Regions from separate parts of the Rhizobium sp. CB3090 genome, predicted to be linked through region 3. Evidence: predicted binding sites of a transcription regulator. Region 3 holds the regulator's gene; each other region holds the start of a gene.

Region 1 (6,240 bases), 1.5 Mb from region 3:
CAAACTTCGGCGATCTCCTCAATCTCTGCAAGAATGTCAGCGGGAACCCGCAAGGTAATGGGATCGGAAAGCCCTTTTTGATTTTTCATCTATTTCACCTCCGTTTGTATTACAAAAATAGACGAGGATCGCTAAGAGTCAATTTCCGATCATGAGAGTATGGCACATCAAATCCCGTTCTTCTGTGCCATGAGCCTGTTCAGTTTCTCTATTTCCCCCCGTACCGCCGACAGCTCCGTCAGAACCTGCAGGTCGATCTTCTGATGCAGGGAGAGAACTTCCAATTCCGCCTTGAGATTGACTTCGTAATCCTTGGCGGCCTCGAAGCGGTCGCGTTCGGCCTGGCGGTTCTGTGACATCATGATGATCGGGGCCTGGATCGCGGCGAGCATGGAGAGGACGAGGTTGAGGAAGATGAATGGGTAGGGGTCGAAGGCGCGGGTCATGAGCACGACGGTGTTAATGACGCACCAGACGACGAGGAAGGCCAGGAAGGCAAGTATGAAAGACCAGGAGCCGCCGATGCGGGCAATGCTGTCCGCGAGGCGTTCGCCGGTGGATGCCTCGGCTGAGAAAGCGGCGTTGATATCGGTTGAAATGATCTTGCGCTCATGCGCCTTTTTCAACACGCGTTTCTCGATCTCGCCCAGCTCCTCGGCTGTCTTGTCGAAATGCTGATGAACGAAATTGGGTAGACTATACATGGGAATACTCCAAAGATCCGGTCGCTTTGGAGGCAAGTATTCGACTGCCCGATGCAAATGCAATGCAAAAAGCGTTGCTGCCTAAAGCGCATCGCGATCTCCAGGATTCGCTCCTTGCGCTTAGGTCTTTGATTTTGCGCATGTCGTTATCGCAAAACCGCTGCGCACCATTGCGCGACGTGTTTTAGCTGCCCTGGCTAACCAGCCAGGCATGCGAGGGAAAGAAGCGGTCGAGTCCATATTCGCGTCCGAACATCGCGTCATATTGTAAATAGCGATAGTCGCGCATCAGCGGATCGAGGTTTTGCTCCTTGCGAGCCCAATCCGGAAAAGCCTGATTGTCGCGCGTCGCCAATTGGTAGCGATCAATGATGGTGTATTTCTTCTGCAGGCGGCCGAGAAAGCCGGTGTAGAAAGGGTGCTCGTAGCCGGCGGTCTTGAGGATGTGGTAGGGCAGTTGCGAGGGGCTGATCGTTCCGACATCTTTGCGCACGCCCTTTCTGCTCGACCAGATGACCAGCGGCGTTTGGTGCTCCCGCTTCATCACATCGAGCGGCGCTTTTCGGGTCGCCACCTGTTCGGGCATGTAACCGGTATCCGGATAGACCGTGCCAAGCGGTGGCAGATGATCGCCCCAGAGAGCGATGATCGTCTCACGGTCGCGCTTCGAAGCCCAATCCATCAGCATTTTCAAGCTCTGGTCGGCTTCCCGAACGCCTTGCGTATAAGTCGCAAGCGTGTCGCGATCGGCGTCACTCAGATCGCCTTTGATATCAACCGTATTCTCCGCATAGCGATGCGGTTCATAGGGACCGTGGCCCTGCAGCGTCACGGCGAAGAAGAAAAATGGCCGCTCCATGGCGTCGCCCTCGCGCATGATCTCCTTCATCAGTGAGTCATCGGAGGCAAAAAGGCCGCGCTTCTCCATTGGCGGCATGGTCTCTTCGGTGCGGAATTCCTCGAAGCCGAAAGCCTTGTAGACTTCGTTGCGGTTCCAGAACCAGCCGCTGAACGGATGGATGGAGCGCGCCGCATAGCCTTCGCCGCGGAAGAAGGTGGCAAGCGAAGGCATCGGCCGGCGAACATATTGCTGATAGGGAATGCTGCCATAGGGCAGGAATGCATTGGAGAAGCCGGTCAGCGCCTCGAACTCGACATTGGCAGTCATGCCGCCGAATTCGGGAGAGAAGACATAGCCCGACTGCGCCGCGCGGATGTTCGGCATGGGATCGGGCGTGAAGGTGAGATTGGTAAGCCGGGTCGGGTCCCAGAAAGACTCGCTCATCAGCATGATGACGTCGGGTTTTTCGCGTGGGCCGGAAAGATAGCCATAGTTGCGGGCAGGTATGGCGTCGATCGCATTTTGCCCATACCCCGCAGGTGCTTTGACATCGGCCATCGGCAGGTTCAGCGAGAATGCGATGATGAAGCCGTTGTAACCGTAATTTTCCTTCTGATCCCAGACGATGGGGATGATGCGCAGCTTTTCCCTGATGAGCGAATTTTGCGTCGGATCCATCTGCGAGACAAAGACGATCATGAGCGGCAAGCAGATGGATAGCCGCGCGATCCTTGCATTGCGCGAAAGCGCTGCCGCGTGTCGCCAAGTATAGCGCCAGAGAAGGGCGACAGCGATGACCGAGGCAACAATGCCGACAGCGACCGCAACCGCAGTCCACGGACGCTCACGCACGATCACCGGCATGAGTTCCAGGATCTGATGTGCAAAAAGGAAGTCCGAAGGATAGAGCGGATCGGAAAGATAATGCTGCTTCTGATTGGAGATGAAGGCCGGGACCAAGGCCAACGGCACAATCAACAGGATCGATTGGTGCGCGCGACTGAACAAGGCGTCAAGCACCAACATCAGCAACATGACTATGCCGACCGTGGTGAAGCCCGGATGGATCGGCGAAATGAAATAGCCGGGGAGATCTGTCAACTCGCCGCGTGCGACCCATTCGACCGCGACGACGGTGAAGAGCGCAAGCAAGAAGGTTAGAACAAGGCTGAGAAGCTGACGTAAAGCCGTCTGTAGTCGGCTCGCGGCACCAAGCTTTTGTAGAATGGCAAATCTGCCTGCCAATACAGAACTGGGGACCAGCGCGACCAAAGGCCTCTCCAATTATTACAAAACCTTCATATAATTGTCATCTCTCTGTCATGAACGGCGGGTGAACCGCAAGGCTTACTTACGATTTTTCGGTGGCAAAATACCTCCCATACGGGTGCCGTATTCTTTGGCGCAGGAAGAGGGCCGAAGGCTGTTGCGGGACGGGATTGCGCTCGCTAGATATATGGCATGACAGAACAAAGCCCCATCACCCAGACCATCCGCATCGCTGTCGCCCAGCTCAACCCGACGGTGGGCGATGTCTCCGGCAATCTTGCCAAGGCTCGGGAAGCGCGGGCCGAGGCGGCGCGCGAGGGCGCGCAGCTTGTGTTGCTGACGGAGTTGTTCATCTCCGGCTATCCGCCGGAGGATCTGGTGCTGAAACCGGCCTTTATCCGCGCTTGCCGGAAAGCTGTGGAAAGCCTTGCGGCCGATACCGCCGATGGCGGGCCCGGTGTCGTTATCGGTTTTCCACGGCAGGACGAGACCGGTCGCTACAATTCGGTCGCCGTGCTCGATGGCGGCAAGATCATCTTCGTCAGGGACAAGGTCGATTTGCCGAACTATGGCGAATTCGATGAGAAGCGCGTCTTCGACGAAGGTACTATTGCAGGGCCGGTCAATTTTCGAGGCGTTCGCATCGGTATTCCCATTTGCGAGGAAATCTGGAACGATCTCGGCATCTGCGAGACGCTGGCCGAAAGCGGGGCGGAAATTCTTCTGGTTCCGAATGGCTCGCCCTATTATCGCGGCAAGGTTGATGTCCGTCACCAGGTCGCATTGCGGCAGGTGATCGAGTCAGGTTTGCCACTCATCTTCGCCGCTCAGGTTGGCGGTCAAGACGAACTGGTTTTCGATGGCGCAAGCTTCGGCTTCAATGCTGACAAGTCGCTGGCCTTTCAGATGAGCCAGTTTGAAACCGCATTGGCGGTGACGACGTGGAAGAAGAACGGCGATGGCTGGTACTGCGCCGAAGGTCCGATGGCGCATATTCCGGAAGGCGAGGAGGCCGACTACCGCGCCTGCCTGCTGGGCTTCCGCGACTATGTGAACAAGAACGGCTTCAAATCGGTCGTGCTTGGCCTGTCCGGCGGCATAGACTCGGCGATCTGCGCTGCCATCGCCGTCGATGCGCTCGGCGAAGAGCGGGTACGCACCGTCATGCTGCCCTACCGCTATACCTCGCAGGATTCACTGAAGGATGCGGCCGATTGTGCCAAGGCACTCGGCTGCCGCTACGACATCGTGCCGATCGAGGAGCCGGTGGTCGGCTTCACTTCGGCGCTTTCGGATCTGTTCGAAGGCACCGACAGCGGCATCACTGAGGAAAATCTGCAGAGTCGTGCCCGCGGCACCATTCTCATGGCGATTTCCAACAAGTTCGGCTCGATGGTGGTGACCACGGGCAACAAGTCGGAAATGTCTGTTGGATATGCCACGCTCTATGGCGACATGAATGGCGGCTTCAATCCGATCAAGGACCTCTACAAGATGCAGGTCTATGCGCTGTCGCGCTGGCGCAATCTGCATGTGCCGCCAGGCGCGCTTGGCCCGTCGGGCGAGGTGATCCCGTTCAACATCATCGACAAGGCGCCGTCGGCCGAGCTGCGGCCCAACCAGACGGACCAGGATTCGCTGCCACCCTATCCGGTGCTCGACGATATTCTGGAGTGCCTGGTGGAAAAGGAAATGGCGGTCGAGGAGATCGTTGCGCGTGGGCATGATGTCGCGACGGTCCATCGCGTCGAACATCTGCTTTATCTCGCCGAATACAAGCGCCGCCAATCGGCGCCGGGCGTGAAGATCACCAAGAAGAATTTCGGTCGCGATCGGCGCTATCCGATCACCAACCGGTTCCGCGATCGCTGATCGCGGCGCCCTGCCGCGAATGGAGAGCCAATGCGCAGTTCGGTCGAGATCTATAATATTCGTACCGGTGAAAACCGCGTCGTCTGGCAGACCGAACGGCTGGTCGAAGCGCCGAATTTTTCGCCGGACGGGCGCTATCTGCTGCTGAATGGCGATGGCCTGCTTTATCGGCTCGCGCTCGACGGCAAGGCCGAGGCCATTCAGGTCGATACCGGTTTTGCGACGCTCTGCAACAACGACCACGGCATATCGCCTGACGGTTCGTTGATCGCCATTTCCGACAAGACGGAGCACGGCAAGTCCTGCATCTATGTCCTGCCGGCTGAGGGCGGCACGCCGCGGCAGGTGACGCAGAATCTGCCCTCCTATTGGCATGGCTGGTCTCCCGATGGGCAGCAGTTTTCCTATTGCGGCATTCGAGATGATGTTTTCGATATCTACACGATTTCGATCGATGGCGGCGAAGAGACGCGGCTGACGCATGGCGAAGGCCGCAATGATGGGCCCGACTATTCCGCCGATGGGCAATGGATCTATTTCAACTCAAGCCGCACTGGCCTGATGCAGATCTGGCGCATCCATCCAGACGGAACCGGGCTGGAGCAGATAACCAACGACAATTACGGCAACTGGTTCGCCCATCCATCGCCGAAGAACGACAAGGTCGTGCTGCTCTCCTACGACCCCGACGTCTTCGACCATCCGCGCGACCTCCACGTCCGGCTGCGGCTGATGGATATGGATGGCGGTAATCTCACGACGCTGTTCGAGCTTTTCGGCGGACAGGGGACGATCAATGTGCCGAACTGGTCTCCGGATGGTGACGAGTTCGCCTATGTCCGCTACGAGCCGGCTTGATCTCACTGGACAAGTTAGCATCCGGCTGTTCCTGAGTTGGTTTTGGAGACAGACGATGAGGCGGTTGCCGCGCTGCTGAGAGCGCCTATTGTGCCGGCTGCGGACCGGCCGCTTTCGGATGTTTGAGATCGATGCCACCTTGGTCTGTCGCGAGGAATTGCGGTCCGACCTGGCGCACCTTGTTTGCCGAGGGATCGTAAGGCCGGTCCGCCGGCATTTGTCTGGGCTGAATCTGGGTGACCGCCGGCGCCGACGCTGCCGGCATCTGCCGTTGCGGCAGCGTCGCGTCCGTCTGGGGCCTGTGCGTCTCGATCGACGTGATCGAGCTTTCCGGTTGCGCGAACGACTGCTCTTCAGGCGCGTAAGGCTCCTGCTTCAACCGGGTGTTGATAACAGTATCCGGCTCGGCCGACGCGGGGGCGTTGCAGCCATTGCGTTGCATGATGGCCAGCAATTGGCGCCGTTGTGCCCCTTCGGCGTCGACGCGGGTCAAACTCAGCTCACGCTCATCCATCAGCGAACTAAGGTCCTGCTGCATCCGGTCTAGTGACGTCTGCATCTCGTCGCAGGCGCCACTATCCCCGGAGCCGGAACCGAAGATCACCACGCTGTCTGAAGAGCAGCCCTGATTGCGCATATCGCTTTTTAGCTGCCGGATCATCAGATTCTGTTGAGCGATAGCGCGCGAAAGCTGCC
Region 2 (6,240 bases), 410 kb from region 3:
TTCCGCAAATGGAACGCGTTATTCAAAGAGGGAAATACAATGTCTGACACCACATTCGCACCGACCGCAATCCCAACGCCGATCCCGGCTGGCGAAATCCTGCCCTGGGCGATCTTCGCCGGGCTTCTCCTCATGCTGGCGATCTATTTCATCGGCGCCGAAGAAGGCGCGACGGCGCTGTTCTCCGGATCCTATGTGCACGAATTCGTGCATGACGCGCGCCACCTGCTCGGATTCCCCTGCCACTAAGGGGCAACGCCCATGGTTGGACGCCTTTTGCTCCGCGGCATGCTGGTCGGAGTGCTTGCCGGCATTCTCATTTTCGCTTTCGCCCATACGTTCGGCGAGCCGCTCGTCGATCGGGCAATTGCGTTTGAAGAGCAGGCTGCCCAGGCGGCAGGCGAAATGCCGGAACCGGAAATCGTCAGCCGTGCCACCCAGGCCGGCCTCGGTCTCTTCGCCGGGAGCATAGTGTATGCCGCGGCAATAGGCGGGCTCTTTGCCCTCGTTTTCGCCTATGTCTATGGCCGCGTCAGCCCCTTCGGCGCGCGCGGAACTGCCGCATTGCTGGCGATCGGCGCCTTCATCGCCATCTCTTTGGTTCCCGACATCAAATATCCCGCCAATCCGCCGGCAGTCGGAAATCCGGATACGATCGGCGCCAGGACCGAGTTGTTCTTCGTGATGATCGTGGCCTCCATCGTCGCCATGGTTGCCGCTGTATCCCTCGCCCGTCAGTTGGCGGCGCGGTACGGATCATGGAACGGTGCGATCTTCGCCGGCATCGCCTACATCGTGTTCATCGGCCTGGTGCAATACCTGCTGCCGACAATCAACGAAGTGCCGGAGCAGTTTTCTGCCGTCGTACTCTGGCGATTCCGGATCGCCTCGCTCGGCATGCACGCGATCCTGTGGACGACCCTTGGCCTCGCCTTCGGCGCGTGGGCCGAACGCGACCTGCCGCAGGTTCGCTACGGTCGCACAGCCGCGCGCCGGGCCTGAAATGGCAAGCCTGACATGTCCCACGCGTGCCTTCATGCGTGGGACTTACTTGCTGAAATCAGCCATTCTATTTTCGATATTTTGCCTGGCTTGCACCCTCAGCCTGCCAATAGAGGCAAAGGCGCATACCAGCGGATCGTCCGGAAGTCAGGCGGGCATTCCGATACCAAGCCTGACCCATGGCGAGATGGCCGTGATCGCTCCCTATTACGGGCGGATCGTTGCGCTGGCCTCATCGGCATCCGACACGGACGAAGCCTTCCGTCGCGTGTTGAACTTCACGCTGATCCAGCGCGCCTATTGCCTTTGGGGTGTCATGCCGGGAAGTGCCGGGAATGAGGACAGCCCCTTTAACGAATGCTCGCATGCCTATCTCGCCGCCGCCAAGATGGTGCTGCTGCAGATGCGCAAGATGAAGGACGAAAGGGCGGCCGCCGGCGACCTCGTCTCCGAAATCGACAGCGCACTGGTGCGCAACAACCTGTCGCTTGTTCTCTGCCGTTTCAGCGGCGAGAGCTTCAATACGGCCGACCTCATCCGGCCGCGACTTGCCGGCATCTTTCTGCACGGCAAAAGCCTCGCCGCAACGATGCTGGCACTGATGACGGCAGTGGCCGCGCTGTGGTGGACCGCGCGGCTCCTGCGGACGAAACCGGCTGTTGCCGATTAGAGCATTTCCAGGAAAAGTGCTCAGCGATTTTCCGTCCGGAATGCGTAAAAACAAAGAGATAGAGCGGGAAAGCGATTCCGTGAAACGCTGAACCGCTCTAGACGACATCCGCCGACACCGGACGGCGCTGTGTCTGGCTTTTACCAATCTCGCGGCCGGCCGCGCCAGCCACCATCCCATCCGTCACGATAATAGGGGCGATGGCCATACCAGCCCCAACGCGGCGGTGGCGGTCTGTAGTATCCCCAACCATAACCGCGCGGCGGTCCCCAGCGGTTCGGCCGGCATACGCCCCGAGGCGTCAAATGCCAGCCGCGGCCGCAGGCATAATCGACATTGATGACCGGTGCTTTGGCTACGGTGCCAACAGCGGCGATGGGCATCGCGTCTGCCGAAGATACGGCGATGCTGCCAAGCACGGCAGCAACGGCAATCACGGACAATCTCATCGTGATGATCCTCCATTCAAGTCCCTTACATGCGGATTTAAACGCCTACAGGCTGAATGCCGGGTGAACCGAAAAAGGCATTTTCACGGCAAAATCAAGATGTTGAACGTGAAGTTGAGGCGACAATCCATGTGTTGCCGTTTAACGCGAGGCACATTTGCCAGCGAGCGCCGATACAACCGCGCCTGCATAAGCATCCCTTTTGCGTCATGAGAGCTTCATTAACGGCGCTTACATGAAGAACCTTACTTTGCCACAAGGGAGTTTGAGATGGTCGACGTCGTTTCAAGCAATTCGGAGGGTGGCAATCACCCCATTCACGGCACAGGCGCTTCCGCAAAATGGTTTCTGCCGATCTTTGGCATCGTCGTGCTCGGCGGCCTTGTCTATGTCGGCTATGCCCTTGGCAGCGATCTTGCCAATGCCGCTGCGGTTCCGTGGATCCTTCTCGGATTGGCGCTGCTGATCGCGCTCGGCTTTGAATTCGTCAATGGTTTCCATGATACGGCAAATGCGGTCGCAACCGTCATCTACACGCGTTCGCTGCCGGCCGAGTTTGCAGTTATCTGGTCAGGCTTCTTCAATTTTCTCGGCGTGCTGACCTCTTCCGGTGCGGTCGCCTTCGGCATTCTGGCGCTGCTGCCCGTTGAACTGATCCTTCAGGTCGGTTCCGGCTCCGGCCTTGCCATGGTCTTCGCCCTGTTGACCGCCGCCATCGTGTGGAACCTCGGCACCTGGTATCTCGGCCTGCCGGCGTCGAGTTCGCATACGCTCGTCGGTTCTATCATCGGCGTCGGCCTTGCCAATCAGTTCCTCGCACCGGCCGGGTCCGCGACGAGCGGCGTCGACTGGTCGCAGGCAAGCAGCGTCGGCATGTCACTCTTGCTATCGCCGATCATCGGTTTCTGCCTGGCCGCGGTGCTGTTGCTGGTCGCCAAAATTCTGATCCGCAACAAGAACCTTTATGAAGCGCCGAAAGGCAATGCGCCGCCGCCGCTTTGGATTCGCGGCCTGCTGATCTTCACCTGCACCGGAGTCAGCTTCGCCCATGGTTCGAATGACGGCCAGAAGGGCATGGGTCTGATCATGCTCATCCTTATCGGCCTCGTACCGACTGCGTTTGCACTGAACCGGACGCCCGATGTCAATTACCTTGATGCCTACAAGGCAGCCTCGGCGCAGGTCGAGACCGTCCTCGGCAAGTATGTGAAGCCCGGCGTTGCCACGCCTGCAGACCCGAAGGCTGCGGTCAGCGATGCCGTGAAGAGCAAGACCTGGACGGACGCAACCACGCCGGCACTGCAGGCCTATATCCATGCCACCAGTGCCGAGATCGCCGCCTATCCAAGCGTCGAAAAGCTGCCGAACGGCCTCGTCGGCAACGTTCGTAACGACATCTATCTGATCGGTGAATCGCTGAAGCTGATAGACAAGCAGAAGCTGCTGCCGATGAACACTGACGACCTGAAGGCCGTCACCAGCTATCACGCCGCCGTCGATCACGCGACCAAGTTCATTCCGCTGTGGGTGAAGGTTGCAGTGGCGCTGGCACTCGGGCTCGGTACCATGGTCGGCTGGAAGCGCATCGTGGTGACTGTCGGCGAAAAGATCGGCAAGACGCATCTGACCTATGGTCAGGGCGCTGCAGCCGAAGTCGTCGCCATGCTGACGATCGGTGCGGCAGACCATCTCGGCTTGCCGGTTTCGACGACGCACGTCCTCTCCTCCGGCGTCGCCGGCACCATGGCCGCGAATGGTTCCGGTCTGCAATGGTCCACCGTGCGCAACATGCTGATGGCCTGGATTCTCACCTTGCCGGCCTCGATCGCGCTCGCATTCGTACTCTTCATCCTGCTTCGCCAGGTCTTCTGACCGGCGTCGCCGGGCTATAGAACTGGCTAGCCGGCAAAATATCGTCAAGAGATTGGCGTCCTCCGCGCGGGCGCCATTATTCTTGCGGCTTGTTACCGTTGGCGCCGAGGCCGGAGAGTTTGGCAAGTTCCGAACGGCGGTTCGCATAATTCTGGGCGACCATCGGATAATTGGGAGCAAGACCCCATTTTGCGCGATATTCCTCGGGCGTCATGCCGTAATGAACGCGCAGGTGCCGCTTGAGCGTCTTGAAGCGCTTTCCGTCCTCGAGGCAGACGAGGTAGTCGTTCGTCACCGATTTCTTGAGATCGACGGCCGGAACGGGCCTCGCCTGCTCCTGCGGCGATGTGGATCTATCCAGAGCCTGCAGCGCCTCATGCACATCCGCGATCAGCTTCGGAAGGCTGCCGATAGGAACGGGATTGTGGCTGATATAGGCCGAAACGATCTTCACACAGCCGTCAAACAGAACATGCGATTGCGGCTGAGGCAGATCTCTCCTGCTGCCGAAAGCGTCCATCATCGTTTCCCGGGTCTCGTGTGGCTTGGCATGCGCCGCCGCGCGTGATTGCTTCATGTACAAACCCATTCGTGAATCTTGCATTGGTTTTCAAACTCCACAGGTTTTGGTTTGCGGCATCTTCGGCATCCCTAATGAGGACGCCCGCTCATTGCCGGTCTTTCTCCGCCACGGGCTCGCTACCGTCGGTCGCATCCGCAAAGTCCCTTGCGGGATCTGCAAATTCCTTTGCAGGATCTGCAAAGTAGGTAGCCAGCTTGGTGCATAGAATGATGAGGGGAATGCCGAGCATGAAGGCGGCATAGGTTGGATTGCCGTTGCAGTGGCGCAGCGTCTGAAGGATGAGCTTGCGCTCGACATCTTCCACGGTCTGGCCGACCAGAACACCGACGGCGGTGTTTACGGTATGCGGCGCAAGGCTGTCGTCGCAGGCGGAGAGGTGCGCGACGATCTCATCGATCAACCGCTCTTCGCTCGCCGTCGCCAGCACGATGCCGGCGGCGCGGTCGAGCTCACAAAAGACATAAAGGCCATTTTCCGCATCGATCGAGACCCGTCCGGAAACATTGCCCGATGCGTCGCGAATGACGATATGCGGCTCCTCTCCACCGACAAGGGTGAACGGCAACCGGCTGTCGATATAGGGAGCGCCGGGGAACAAGCCCTGCAGCTCCTCGAACAGCAAGTCAAGCCGTACTTGCGCCTGTACGTCCCGCGCAGTGGAGGCGGCGGAGACATCATAATCCCGATGGAAGGAAGGATGTTTGATCATGCCGTCACCTCCGCAGTCGAGGCGGAAAGAGAGGCAGGCAAGCAGCGCCTCCCACCGATGAACTCCAAGTCGTGGGTCCGTTTTGCCGAGCAGCTTTGCAGGACGACGGATGGAGTATTCATCCAACCTCCCGCAGGCCGAATTTGCCCTTTTTCCGTGGAAGCTGCTGAAGCGCTACGGGCTTGGACAGAAGGAAACCTTGCGCATGCGTCGCGCCGGTCGAACGTGCTGCCTCCAACTGCGCCTCGGTTTCTATTCCCTCGACGATAACCAGGGGAGCAAGACAGGATGCAAAACCGACCAGATGATACAGGCTGTCGCGGCCATCGCTGCCCGGTCTGATATCGCGGACAAAAGACGCGTCGACTTTGACGATATCGGCCGAGACCTGCAGCAGGTGCGCTGGGGTCGCAAAGCCGGCGCCGAAATCATCGATCGCAACGCGGCAACCGAGTGCACGTATCATTTTCAATCGTTCGATGGCGGCGCCGACGAGCGGATAGGTCTCGGTAATTTCAACGACAAGCCGGGAAGTCAACTCAGGTTTGTGATGGCTGATTCGGCTGAAAATATCGGCAAATCGATCCGGCGCGGATAAAGTGGCTGCGGACAGATTGCAGCCGAGTGTCAGTGCCGTATCGGCCATCAAGGCAGTCAAAATCATGTCCAGCATACGGAAATCGAGGTCGAAGCGACCATCCAGTCGCTCCAACTGCGGCACGAAGGTGCCTGCGGTGTGAACGACGCCTTCGGCATCCGTTACACGCGCCAGGCACTCGGCATAAAGAATCTCTTCGATGTTTTTGGCATCATGGATCGGCTGAACGACAAAGCTCAAACCACCCTTGGCGATTGCTTTCAAAATCAGGGCGTTATGCCCCTTGTCAATCCGGTTTCCTCTACCGCTCATCAAGCCTCCAACGGCTGCAAGATAGGCAGCAAACCGAAATTCGGA
Region 3 (6,240 bases):
CGGTGGTGTCAGTCGTAATGCCGTCATCGGCAAAGTGCATCGCTTGAGCCTGCCGGGCCGAGCGAAAGCCGGTGGCGTGGCAACTGCAGCTCGAGCCCCGAAACGCAATACCTCGGCCCCGCGGGCGCCGAACTACGCCTCGCGCGTTGCAACCCGCACGGTTACCCGCCAGCAGGGTGCGACGATGCTCAAGGAAGAGGTCGAGATCGATACGGTCCACGAGATCGAATATCGCCCGGCCGCCAATGTGGTCGTTCCGATCTCGCGCCGCCTCGGCCTGACGGAGCTCACCGAACGCACCTGCAAGTGGCCGGTCGGCGACCCGCTGAAGGATGATTTTCACTTCTGCGGCAACGACAGCCCGGACTCTTCGCCCTATTGCACCTATCATCAGCGCCTGGCTTACCAGCCGGTGCATGACCGGCGCCGGGCGGCACACTGAACCGGTGCCAACCATATGAAAAACGGGCCGAAAGGCCCGTTCAGACTGCTGACAAACCCGTCGATATTTTCGGCGGGTTTTGTTTTATGACCATGGGTTGTTTTAAGTTGGGCTGTGCGGCGAGGGGAAGTTGGCGGCCTCTGGCCCTCACGCCAGGCTCGGTTTGGGTGCTTTGGTGAGCGCCATGGCGATCTTCTTGATGTTCTGCGCTGCTGCCGCCAGCAGGCACTGGCAGGCGACGCGGGTGAGACTTCGGAAGCGGGCATAGCGGTGCCCGTGCAGTTGCTTGGCATCGGCAAAGGAGCGTTCGACCGTCTCCTTGCGGCGCTTGTAGATAGCCCTTCCCCAGGGGGTGAGACGGTGGGCATCGGTGCGTTCACGAGCATCTTGCCAGACATGGCGGGTGATGGAGCGGACCGCTTTGGCGTTGGATGTGCAGGAGGCCAGCAGCGGACAGGTTTGGCAGATGGCCGGATCGGATGTGTAGTGCTTGTAGCCGTTGCGGTCGGTGGTGGCATAGGTCAAGAGCTGACCCTCGGGGCAGCGATAACCATCGGCTTGCATGTCATGGACGAACTTCGACTTGCGCATCATGCCGGCCTTGGGCGGCGTCGGATTGCGATAGCCGGTGACGCCGAGGATCTGCCGGTCTTCCAGCCCCTTGGCGATACCGGCCGTGGCATAGCCGGCATCCAGTCCGACGGCACCGACGTCGAAGCCGAAGCGGCGGCGCTGCCGGTCCAGCCGATCGAGATAGACGATCGAGTCATGCACGTTGGCCGGTGTGACATGGGTGTCGGTGATGATGGCAAGCTTGCCGTCCACCGTGCGGTGGTCGAGATAGAAGAAGCCCTTGGGCTTGCCGTCGCGCACCATATAGCCCGCCTCCGGATCGGTGCGGCTGACCTTGGTCTCCTTGACCTGCGGCTCGCGCTCCTTCTCCTTCAACGGCTTCTGGCCGTGCACGACACGCTCGGCCTCAATGGCCCGGTCGAGATCGGCCCAATAGTCGGCACGCGACTTTTCGATCATGGCAAGATCGTATTTGCCCTTGTTGGCATTGGCCTTCAGATGCGTCGAGTCGGTATAAAGCACCGTGCCGTCGACCAGCTTGTGGGCGATCGCCTGTTCGACGATATGATCGAAGATATCCTGGGCTACGCAGGGATCGTTGAAGCGCCGGCGGCGGTTCTGCGACAAGGTCGAGGCGTCGAACACTCCGTCCGTCAGCCTCAGCCGCAGGAACCAGCGATAGGCGACGTTGACCTCGATCTCGCGCACCAACTGACGCTCCGAGCGGATGCCGAACAGATAGCCGATAAACAGCGCCTTGAACATCAAGGTCGGATCGAGCGCCGGCCGGCCGTTGTCGGCGCAGTAAAGTCCGGCAACACGATCATGGATGAAGGAAAAATCGATCACCTGATCGATCTTGCGAAGCAGGTGATCCTTCGGCACCAGGCTATCGAGCGTCACCATCTCGATCGCCGTCTGTTCGGCAGCGGGTTTCTTCAACATATCCCAATGAATCACAAAATCCCCAGCATCGCCAGGGGTTTGTCAGCAGTCTGAACGGGCCGAAAGGCCCGTTTTCTGTTTCCGCCGCTATATTGGCGGCCAGTCGGTTGCCCGATCAGGCCTCCATGGAATAACCCGCGCCGCGAACGGTGCGGATGACGTCTTGCATATTGGAGAAATTCAGCGCTTTGCGCAGGCGGCCGACATGCACATCGACGGTGCGTTCGTCGACATAGATATCGTGTCCCCATACGCCGTCGAGCAACTGAGAGCGCGAGAAGACGCGGCCGGGCGATGACATCAGGAATTCCAGCAGGCGGAATTCCGTCGGCCCCAGGCGCACTTCACGGCTCTTGCGGTGGACGCGATGTGTTTCGCGGTCCAGTTCGATATCGCCACAGCGCAGCACCGTGGACAGAACCTCCGGGCGGGCTCGGCGCAGCATCGCCTTGACGCGGGCCATCAGCTCCGGCGTCGAGAACGGCTTGACGACATAGTCGTCCGCGCCGGTGGAAAGACCGCGTACGCGCTCGCTTTCCTCGCCGCGAGCGGTGAGCATGATGATCGGCAGGCGCTCTGTCTCCGGCCGCATACGCAGCCGACGGCAGAGCTCGATGCCGGACACGCCAGGGAGCATCCAATCGAGGATCAGAAGATCGGGGATGCGCTCCTGGAGGCGCAGCTCGGCTTCGTCGCCTCTCAGGATGGTGTCGACCTCGAAGCCCTCGGCCTCGAGATTATAGCGCAGCAAAACGCTTAGCGCTTCCTCGTCTTCTACAACAGCTACTCTCGGAACCATGCGCCTGTGGTCTCCTTCTCTTGGCGTCTACTTTATTCCGTCACCGCACCGACGGTATTGGCGGTATCGTCCTTCGGGCGCTCGCCTTCGGGCTGGGCGCCGGTTGCCATGTAATAGATCGTCTCGGCGATGTTGGTGGCATGGTCGCCGATACGCTCGATGTTCTTGGCGCAGAAGAGAAGATGCGTGCAGGTGGTGATGTTGCGCGGATCTTCCATCATGTAAGTCAGCATCTCGCGGAAGAGCGAGGTGTACATGGCGTCGATTTCCTCATCGCGCTCGCGGATCGACACAGCCTTATCAGGCGAACGGGTCGTGTAGACGTCGAGCACTTCCTTGAGCTGGACGAGCGCCAGTTCGGAGAGATGCTCGATGCCGCGGGCGAGACGACGCGGAACGCCGGTGCCCTGCACGGCGATGACGCGCTTGGCAGTGTTCTTCCCGAGATCGCCGACGCGCTCCAGATCCGCGGCGATGCGGATGGAGCCCATGATTTCACGAAGGTCGGCAGCCATCGGCTGGCGGCGGGCGATGGTGACGATCGCCTTGTCGCCGACTTCGCGCTCGGCGTGGTCGAGAATGACGTCATCGGAGATGACCTTCTGCGCCAGGGCAGCATCGCCGTTTACCAGCGCGCGGACGCTGTCGCTGACCATCTGCTCCGCCAGGCCGCCCATTTCGGAAATGCGGCGCGTCAGGAACTTCAGGTCTTCGTCGTAAGCAGAGAGAATGTGTGTAGAGACCATTTTTCTATCCTCTAGGTGAAAGGTGTGAAGGGAGCCGCGCGGGGAGCATCATCAGCCAAAACGGCCCATGATGTAATCCTGCGTGCGGTAATCATCGGGATTGGTGAACATCTTATCGGTATCGTTCTCCTCGACCAGATGGCCGTGATGAAACATTGCGGTACGTTGCGAAACGCGGGCTGCCTGCTGCATGGAATGCGTCACGATGACGATCGTGAAGTTCTCTCGCAGCTCATGAATGAGTTCCTCGACTTTGGCGGTGGCGATCGGATCAAGCGCCGAGCACGGCTCGTCCATGAGAATGACCTCCGGACTGACGGCGACGGCGCGCGCGATGCAAAGGCGTTGCTGCTGGCCGCCGGAGAGGCTGGTGCCTGCCTCGAAGAGCCGGTCCTTTACCTCGCCCCACAGCCCGGCCTTCTGCAGGCTGGTTTCGACGATATGGTCGAGGTCGGTCTTGGATCGATGCAGCCCATGGATACGCGGCCCATAGGCGACGTTCTCGTATATCGACTTCGGAAACGGATTGGGCTTCTGGAACACCATGCCGACGCGAGCGCGCAGCTCAACGACGTCAATGGCGTTATCATAGACATCCTGATCGTCGAGCGTGATCTTGCCGGTGACGCGGCAGGTGTCGATCGTATCGTTCATACGATTGAGGCAACGCAGGAAGGTGGACTTGCCGCAGCCGGAAGGACCGATCAGCGCGGTGACCGTGTTGGCACGAATGTTCAGGTCCACGTCGAACAGCGCGCGCTTGTCGCCATAATAGACCGAGACGGCCTGACCGATCATCTTGTAGGGGATCGTCGTCATCTTCCTGGCCAGTGCTTTTTCGCTCGCGACTTCCGTCATCATGTTCATTCCATCGTCTCCTGTCACCAGCGCCGCTCAAAGCGACGGCGCAGCAGGATGGCGCCGATGTTCATCGCAACGAGGAAGAAGAGCAGGACGATAATGGCTCCGGAGGTTCTTTCGACAAAGGCGCGCTCTGCTTCACTCGCCCACATGTAGATTTGCACCGGCAGGGCCGTCGAAGGATCGAGCGGTCCCGCCGGATAATTGGCGACGAAGGCGACCATGCCGATCAAGAGTAGCGGCGCGGTTTCACCGAGCGCGTGCGCCAGACCGAGGATCGTGCCCGTCAGGATGCCGGGCATGGCGAGCGGCAGGACATGATGGAACACCACCTGCATGCGCGAGGCGCCGAGACCGAGGGCAGCACTGCGGATCGACGGCGGCACGGCACGCAAGGCCGAGCGCGTGGCGATGATGATCATCGGCAGCGTCATCAGGCTCAGCACCAGTCCGCCAACCAACGAGGCGGAACGCGGCAAGCCCATGAAGTTGATGAAGACCGAGAGGCCGAGCAGGCCGTAAACGATCGACGGCACCGCGGCGAGATTGTTGATATTGACCTCAATCAGATCCGTCAGCCGGTTCTTCGGCGCGAATTCCTCGAGATAGATCGAGGCGGCAACGCCGATGGGCAGCGCCAGGACCAATACGGTCAGCATGAGATAGAACGAGCCGATCAGTGCGACGCCGAGACCCGCGGCCTCCGGACGGCTGGAATTGCCCGACAGGAACAGGCCGGTATTGAACGCCTCGTGCAGGGCGCCGGTCGCAGCGAGCTGTTTCATCCAGGCAAGTTGCCGGTCGGAGACCTTGCGATCCTTTTCGTCTGCCGTCAGGTCGATCTCACCCTTATTGGCGGAGTCGATATTGGCACTGGCGAGGAAAGTGACCTTTGCCGTCTTCCCGATGACAGAAGGGTCGGCCAGGACCTTGTCGCGCAACGCAATCCGCGTGCCGTCCGAGACCATTTCCGTCGCCTCGCGCATGAGCGTCCGATTGGAGGGATCGATGCCCAGCGCCTTCACCAGAGCGTCACGGATGAGAACGGGATAATTGGCTGATATCAGCACTTTCGGATCGCTTCCGCGTTTGCCTGAGGGATCGATGACCTTCTCGGTGAACTCGATCGGCAGGGTGATCGAGGTCTGCACGAAGGCGGTATAGCCGTGGCGCACAACAGTGGAGACCAGGACGATGAGGAAGACCAGGCCGAAGATGACGGCGGCAAGCCCATAGGCGCGGAACCGGCGTTCGGCGGCGTAGCGACGCCTGATGCCAATATCGCGCCGCAGCGGCGCCCCTGGCGTGAGCCCGCGCGGAATAGGCGACGGGGAGGAAGATACGACTTCGCTCATTCGTATTGCTCCCTAAATCGGCGGACGATGTAGAGTGCATAGACGTTCAGGCAGAGGGTCAGGCCGAAGAGCGTGATGCCAAGCGCGAAAGCGACCAATGTCTGCGGGGAGGTGAATTCGAGGTCGCCGGTCAACTGATTGACGATCTTTACGGTGACCGTCGTCATCGGCTCGAAGGGGTCGAGCTGCATGCGGGCGGCAACCCCGGCAGCCAATACGACGATCATGGTCTCGCCGACCGCCCGCGACGCAGTCATCAACAGCGCGCCGACGATGCCCGGCAAAGCGGCCGGCAGCAGGACGCGCTTGACCGTCTCCGACCGCGTGGCGCCGAGGCCGAGCGAACCGTCGCGCAACGAGCGCGGCACGGCCATGATGATGTCGTCGGAAAGCGAGGAGACGTAAGGGATGAGCATGACACCCATGACGAAGCCGGCGGTCAAGACGCTCTGCGCCTCGATGAAGCTCGTGTAGCTGCCCGTCAGCAAGCCGTTGATGTCGGCGGAAATATCGCGCAGG

Evidence for each region. The regulator PhoB, encoded in region 3, activates phosphate uptake and scavenging genes when phosphate is short. The targets are predictions, from matches to a motif close to TGTCATNNANCTGTCAT.
Region 1: QA646_RS07965 (LTA synthase family protein) is a predicted target of PhoB. The motif match lies at 2,853-2,869, and genes of this name have one in related genera.
Region 2: QA646_RS17420 (inorganic phosphate transporter) is a predicted target of PhoB. The motif match lies at 2,327-2,343, and genes of this name have one in related genera.

The regions. Positions count from the first base shown of each region.
Region 1 is NZ_CP121662.1:1,639,744-1,645,983, reverse strand. Features, by position in the region: gene QA646_RS07975 (ribbon-helix-helix protein, CopG family) at 1-89, opposite strand, end outside; gene QA646_RS07970 (DUF1003 domain-containing protein) at 168-704, opposite strand; gene QA646_RS07965 (LTA synthase family protein) at 889-2,817, opposite strand; gene QA646_RS07960 (NAD+ synthase) at 3,007-4,686, shown strand; gene QA646_RS07955 (hypothetical protein) at 4,717-5,544, shown strand; gene QA646_RS07950 (hypothetical protein) at 5,630-6,240, opposite strand, start outside.
Region 2 is NZ_CP121662.1:3,628,923-3,635,162, reverse strand. Features, by position in the region: gene QA646_RS17440 (CbtB-domain containing protein) at 40-249, shown strand; gene QA646_RS17435 (CbtA family protein) at 262-1,002, shown strand; gene QA646_RS17430 (hypothetical protein) at 1,190-1,672, shown strand; gene QA646_RS17425 (hypothetical protein) at 1,813-2,121, opposite strand; gene QA646_RS17420 (inorganic phosphate transporter) at 2,392-3,993, shown strand; gene QA646_RS17415 (MucR family transcriptional regulator) at 4,070-4,570, opposite strand; gene QA646_RS17410 (helix-turn-helix domain-containing protein) at 4,662-5,285, opposite strand; gene QA646_RS17405 (EAL domain-containing protein) at 5,404-6,195, opposite strand.
Region 3 is NZ_CP121662.1:130,170-136,409, reverse strand. Features, by position in the region: gene QA646_RS00700 (GcrA family cell cycle regulator) at 1-442, shown strand, start outside; gene QA646_RS00695 (IS1182 family transposase) at 590-1,960, opposite strand; gene phoB (phosphate regulon transcriptional regulator PhoB) at 2,076-2,759, opposite strand; gene phoU (phosphate signaling complex protein PhoU) at 2,792-3,505, opposite strand; gene pstB (phosphate ABC transporter ATP-binding protein PstB) at 3,557-4,372, opposite strand; gene pstA (phosphate ABC transporter permease PstA) at 4,387-5,721, opposite strand; gene pstC (phosphate ABC transporter permease subunit PstC) at 5,718-6,240, opposite strand, start outside.